DNA from 2 places in the Exiguobacterium sp. s125 genome. Region 2 is predicted to be linked to the other one. Evidence: a T-box and tRNA genes for the amino acid it is inferred to sense, from the RefSeq annotation. Region 2 holds a T-box; the other holds one or more tRNA genes.
What was found. A T-box is a leader RNA that pairs with one kind of tRNA and senses whether it is charged. The one in region 2 lies ahead of ileS (isoleucine--tRNA ligase), so its partner is inferred to be a tRNA-Ile.
Positions count from the first base shown of each region.

Region 1: it encodes a tRNA-Ile, which carries the amino acid that the T-box ahead of ileS (isoleucine--tRNA ligase) is inferred to sense. The anticodon was not compared.

Region 1 is NZ_JACSMI010000002.1:209,566-212,988, forward strand. Features, by position in the region: gene KNQ05_RS08710 (Na/Pi cotransporter family protein) at 146-1,786, shown strand; tRNA gene KNQ05_RS08715 (tRNA-Met) at 1,908-1,981, shown strand; tRNA gene KNQ05_RS08720 (tRNA-Ile) at 1,994-2,067, shown strand; gene KNQ05_RS08725 (alpha-amylase) at 2,183-3,423, shown strand, end outside.
Region 2 is NZ_JACSMI010000001.1:691,015-694,437, reverse strand. Features, by position in the region: gene ileS (isoleucine--tRNA ligase) at 1-1,236, opposite strand, end outside; T-box leader at 1,295-1,521, opposite strand; gene KNQ05_RS03360 (DivIVA domain-containing protein) at 1,522-2,043, opposite strand; gene KNQ05_RS03355 (YlmH family RNA-binding protein) at 2,067-2,840, opposite strand; gene KNQ05_RS03350 (YggT family protein) at 2,840-3,112, opposite strand; gene KNQ05_RS03345 (cell division protein SepF) at 3,115-3,423, opposite strand, start outside.

The sequences.
Region 1 (3,423 bases), on a different contig from region 2:
GGTACAGGTTAATAAAACCTTAACATTCAAATGTTGATAAAACTATTTACAAGTTCAACGGACCTTTACATAATAGGAGAGGTTGAAACAATAAAATCTTAACAAAAAATCAATCCCACTTTTTTAGATATGAGGAGATGAAACGATGAATTATGATTTGCAGGAAATGATTTTCACTTTTATTGGTGGACTCGGTATTTTCCTATTCGGTATTAAGTATATGGGAGATGGGCTCCAAAAAACAGCAGGGGACCGACTTCGTTACATTTTAGACAAATACACATCGAACCCATTACTCGGAATTCTTGCCGGTATTGTCGTCACGGTCTTGATTCAATCATCGTCAGGTACGACCGTTATCGTCGTTGGACTCGTCAGCGCGGGTCTGATGAATTTACGTCAAGCAATCGGTGTCGTCATGGGGGCGAATATCGGAACGACGATCACGGCCTTCATCATCGGCTTTAACGTCAAGGAAGCAGCCCTTCCTGCAATCGCGCTTGGTGCGTTTCTCATCTTCTTCTTCAATAAAGAACGGATTCAATACATCGGACAAATCTTCTTCGGTTTCGGTGCCTTGTTCTATGGTTTGACATTGATGGGTGACGGCATGAAACCACTTCAATCAAGTGAGTGGTTCCGTGAACTGACGATTTCGATGTCAGATAATCCGTTACTCGGTGTGTTCGTCGGGACGGTCTTTACGTTCCTTGTCCAGTCGTCCTCTGCGACGATTGGTATTTTGCAGGAGCTATACTCTGGTGGCATGATTGATATCAAAGCAGCCCTCCCGATTTTATTCGGGGATAATATCGGAACAACGATCACGGCAGTACTCGCAGCACTCGGTGCATCGATTGCCGCAAAACGGACAGCAGCAGCACACGTCATCTTCAATATCGTCGGTACGATTATTTTCTTAGTCGCCTTACCTTTGTTCTCGACGTTCATCGCTTGGATCACAGGTGTACTCAATCTTGAACCGAAAATGCAAATTGCCTTTGCACATGGTACGTTCAATGTCGTCAACACATTGATTCAATGTTGGTTCATCGCACAAATCGCATGGCTTGTTAAAAAGGTCGTTCCGGGAACAGACACGACAGTCGATTCAAAACCACGTCATTTGGATCAAAACATCTTGAATCAATCGTCTTCACTTGCGCTTAACCAAGCAAAAATGGAAGTCTTACGGATGGGTGAGTTCTCGAAAGAAGCACTCGGTAAAGCACATCGCTACACGCAATCCCATGATAAAAAAGATGTTTCTGACGCTGGTCAGATTGAATATGCAATCAACCATTTGAACACGGAAGTCACGAACTACCTTGTCAAAGTGGCGGCGAACGATCTTTCTGAACGTGAATCGAATGACCATTCGCTCTTAATGCATGCGGTCAATGACTTCGAACGGATTGGTGATCATGTCGAAAACGTAATCGAACTCGTTGACTTCCAAATCGTCAACCGGATTGAATTTACGCCAAAAGCGAAAAAAGAGTTGGATGAAATGTACGTTCTAACACAAAAAATCGTCGATACGGCAATCAAAGCAGTTGAACGTGATGATGTTTCGTTAGCACGCCAAGTCCTTGAATTAGAAGGGAAACTCGATTCACTCGAGCGTTCATTCCGTAAACACCACGTCTTACGCGTCAATGCCGGGGAGTGTACAGGTCAAGCGGGTATGATTTTTGTTGATCTGTTATCGAACCTCGAACGGATTGGCGATCACGCCGTCAATATTACAGATTTAGTACTCGAACAACGTTCGGGAACGGCTTGAATGAAATGAATATAAGCGGGAGGGACTTCTGTAAAGAAGTCTCTCTTTATTTTTGTGAAATAATTTATTGACATTTTAGATGCTTTCCATTAATCTAATTGTAGTTGTTTTAATTCATTATGGCGGTGTAGCTCAGCTGGCTAGAGCGTACGGTTCATACCCGTGAGGTCGTGGGTTCGACTCCCTCCGCCGCTACTATTTACTTAAGGACCCTTAGCTCAGCTGGTTAGAGCTGACGGCTCATAACCGTCCGGTCGCAGGTTCGAGTCCTGCAGGGTCCATTTAAGAAACGCACACTCCTGTTTAGGGGTGTGCGTTTATTTTTGTTCGCTTGGGGAATATTAAAGATATTGTAATAATATTCATACTATAGTAATTGAGGGAGAGCGAAGAGAGATGGAACGTAACCATACAATGATGCAGTTTTTCGAGTGGCATGTAGAAAATGATGGGAAGCATTGGCAACGTTTAAAAGAGAGAGCGCCGGAGCTTCGTGCTGCAGGCATCACATCTGTTTGGATTCCACCAGCTTCTAAGGGGCAATCAGATGAAGACACAGGGTATGGGATATACGATGTTTATGATTTAGGTGAGTTCGATCAAAAAGGAACAGTTCGGACGAAATACGGGACGAAAGACGAACTACTTGAAGCAATTCAAGTGGCACATGAAAATGATATCGCTGTTTATGCCGATGTCGTCATGAACCATAAGGCGGCAGCAGATGAACTGGAGACGATTAATGTCGTCGAAGTTAACCCAGAAGATCGGTCGAAAGAAATTTCAGAAGAATTCGAAATCGATGCATGGACAAAATTTACTTTCCCAGGACGTGACGGGAAGTATTCTGATTTTGTTTGGAATCATGAATTCTTTAACGGAACGGATTTTGATGCGCGAGAAGAAAGAACCGGCGTCTTCAAAATTTCCGGAAAAAATAAAGACTGGAACAACCAAGTCGATAGCGAATTTGGGAACTATGATTACTTGATGTTTGCGAACATCGATTACAATCATCCTGAAGTCCGCAAGGAAATGATCGACTGGGGGCATTGGTTCAAGGATACACTCGATTGCCAAGGATTCCGACTCGATGCAATCAAGCATATCAATTACGAATTCGTCAATGAATTCGCGAAATCAATGATGGGTGAAAATCCAGAAGATTTTTATATGGTCGGTGAATTTTGGAAATCTGACTTAGATGATTGTCGTCACTTCTTAGATAGCGTCGACTATACAATTGATTTATTCGATGTTCCGCTTCATTATAAGTTCCACGAAGCATCAGAACAGGGGAAAAAATTTGATTTGACGATGCTCTTCGCAGATACACTTGTTGAGTCGCATCCGACGAATGCTGTTACATTCGTTGACAACCATGATTCGCAACCAGGCGAATCGCTTGAGTCGTGGGTCGATGATTGGTTTAAACAACATGCTTACGCATCCGTTCTCCTTCGTAAAGACGGTTATCCGTGTGTCTTTTACGGCGATTATTACGGTGTACAAGGACCACATCCAGTCGAAGGTAAAAAAGAGATGATCGATGCATTGCTGTACGCCCGCTACCATAAAGCATACGGGAAACAAGAAGATTATCTCGATGATCCACACTGTGTCGGTTGGGTCCGTCA
Region 2 (3,423 bases):
CGACGCGAACCATTGTGGTGTTGCCCGGAAGATGACCGGTTTTTTCGTCCGCCAGTCGTGCGGATACGAGTGTTTGATGAACGATAGTTTCAACAATGCGCCCGCTTTTTCTAACGCAAGACCGACTTCTTTATTCGCATCTTCATAGAACATGCCTTCGAATCCTGGTGCTTCCGCCGTCATGACCCCTTTATCATCGACCGGGCAGAGGACATCGAGTCCGTATGCTTGTCCGATGCGATAGTCATCTTCCCCGTGTCCAGGTGCCGTATGCACGACGCCGGTCGCTTCCGCCGTAACATGATCACCGAGCATGACGAGTGATTCACGGTCATAGAGCGGGTGTTTGGCTTTCATGTATTCGAAATCTGCTCCATTGAAGACACGACCGACTGTCGCGTCTTCCCATCCGAGTGCCTCGATGACTTCAGGAACAAGCGCCTCTGCGACGATATAACCTTTTCCTTCGTACTCGATCCGGGCATACGTGAGTTCCGCACTGACAGAGATTCCGAGGTTTGCAGGAATCGTCCACGGCGTCGTCGTCCAGATGACGAAGTGATCGGTTGGCTCTAAGATGTTATTTCCTTCTAAGACAGGGAACGCAACATAGATGGCAGCAGAACGTTTATCATGGTATTCGATTTCGGCTTCTGCCAGTGCCGACTCAGAAGAAGGTGACCAGTAGACTGGTTTTTTTCCTTTATAGATATAGCCTTTGTTCGCCATGTCACCGAAGAGGCGAATTTGCGCCGCTTCAAATTCCGGTTGGAGCGTGATGTATGGATTATCATAATCACCGAGAACACCTAAACGCTTAAACTGTTCACGCTGATGATCGACTTGTTCGAGCGCATATTTCGCACACAACTCACGGAACTCAGCGACCGACATCGTCTTCCGATCGACACCTGATTTTTGGAGCGCTGTTTCAATCGGTAAACCGTGTGTATCCCAACCCGGTACGTACGGTGAACGGAAACCATTCATCGATTTGTAACGGACGACGATATCTTTTAAGACTTTGTTTAATCCGTGCCCCATGTGGATATCACCGTTTGCGTATGGTGGTCCATCATGAAGGATGAAGGTTGGTTTCCCAGCATTTTTTTCTTGAACTGCTTGATATAAGTTCATCTCGTTCCAACGTGCCTGCATGTCCGGCTCACGTTTCGGCAAGTTACCTCGCATTAGAAATTCAGTTTTCATCATCAGTAATGTATCTTTGTACTCCATCTGGCATTCCCTCACTTCTTTTAATTTAACATACAAAAAAAGCCAAACACATCCCTGGTATAGGGACGAGCTTGGCTTGAACTCGCGGTACCACCCTACTAGTAGTTCAACCGTACGAACTACCACTTAAGAGCCCGATAACGGGGGCGAATCGGTGCGACTTACTTAATGGTTCAGTCTCACACTCGAAGGGGATATCCATTCTCACTTACTGTTCGGGCTCACACCAGTCCCCGATTCGCTTGCAGCAGTCTGATTAAGACGTGTCCTTGTCATTGATTTAAGTTATATGACATCGTCGTCATTATACGCAACTGCCGGAATCTCGTCAAGCGCACCACGGGTCGAACTATCAAACGCGTCCCAATCATGGCTTGCCAATAACTCCATCTGCGCATCGATCAAGACTTTAAAACGATTACGGTACAATTCGATTTTCTTACGCATCTGTTCGACTTCAAAGTCTGTCCGTTGCGCTCGACGCTGTGCGGAATCTTGCAGTTGTTCCGCTTCACGCTCGGCTTGTTTTAAAATCAAGCTTGCTTCTTTCGTCGCATTGGCCTTGACTTCTTCTCCTGCTTCTTGGGCAACGATGATTGACTTGTTTAACGTCTCTTCCATCGAACTGAAGTAATCGACACGCGATTGCATGTTTTGAATCACTTCTTGCTGTTGACGGTTTTCCCGCAACAACATTTCAAAATCCTTGATGACTTGATCAAGAAATTCGTTGACCTCATCCTCGTCATAGCCGCGAAACTTACGTGTAAATTCCTTATTATGAATATCAAGTGGCGTCAATGGCATGATGAAATCCTCCTCAGCATTTTTTAACCTTTTAATAATCCGTACTGTAATTTAATCCGGTCGCGTTTCGTCGACCCTAAAATAGCCGTCAATTTGACGCGGCCTGTTCCACGGAGCGAAAGCAAATCGCCTTCTTCAAGCATGAAGCTTGGATCTTCGACGATTTTATAATTCACTTTACTTTCCCCTTGTTTAATCAAACTCTGTGCTTTTTGTCTCGAAAAACCAAGCACTTCGCTGACGACAGTATCAAAGCGGAGCGAACTGACGAATCCAAGTTCTTCTTGCCATTCCTGTTCTTTGATCTTCAGTTGGTCTTCTAGTTCGACGCGAGATAAACGAATTTTCGTTTTCCCTGCCCGCTCGACGTTGACTTCGATATAAGAAGCAACGTCTTCTGCGACTGCGAACTGAACGACTTGATCTTGAATGACGACGTCACCGAACTTGCCGCGTTTCAGACCGACGTTTAAGAGCGTACCTGTTACTTGTCGATGCGATAGTTCAACGAATTTTGTAGGATAATGAATACGATAGATGGCAATATCAAAGTCGCTCGCATCAAGTTCGTAGTAATCAGGCGCAATTAGTGCCCGCTGTCGCTCTGCCCCTTCGAAACCGCCCTCAAAAAAGAGGGCACATTTCGTTCCGACGAGTTCACGTGTGATTTGCTGTTCGCGTGGGTCAAGAAAATCTGTCAGTTTAAACGTATAGGTCGCTTCGACATGATCGATCCAGTTTAAGACAAGATCGACGAACTCCCGCTCATGTCCGCGATAGTGATCATAGACGCTCATTAGAAGAAGATTGCTCGAATGCCTGACTGTGCTAAGTTCAACACTAAAAAGGCAACGATTGGTGAGATGTCAAGCATACCTCCGATGGGCGGGATGATCCGTCGGAAAGGCGCGAGGAACGGTTCGACTAACATCGCTAATACTTGTCCGAATCTTGACTCTCGTGCGTTCGGGAACCATGAAAGTAAAATATAAGCAATCATGACATAGCTATAATATTGAAGTAACGTGCTCAATGTACGCCCAATCGCGTACATAACTTGTGAATCCATGTTTACCACCCCTTATGATTGATATCATCTTCTCCAAGTAGATTTGAAATACTACCCGCGAGCTCGACGTTGTTCGGCACACAGAGGAGCGTGTTTTGACTGATTGTCGTAATCGTACCATCGAGTGCAAAGACGACGCCTGAAAGAAAATTAATCATTTGCCGTGATTGATCTTTTGACATGCGTTGCATATTAACGATGACCGCACGATTTTGACGGAGATGCTCCCCAATTTCTTGTGCTTCATTGAAGACACGCGGCTCACTTAAAATGACTTGTGATTTTGCTTTTTTCGTATGAATCGGAACGAT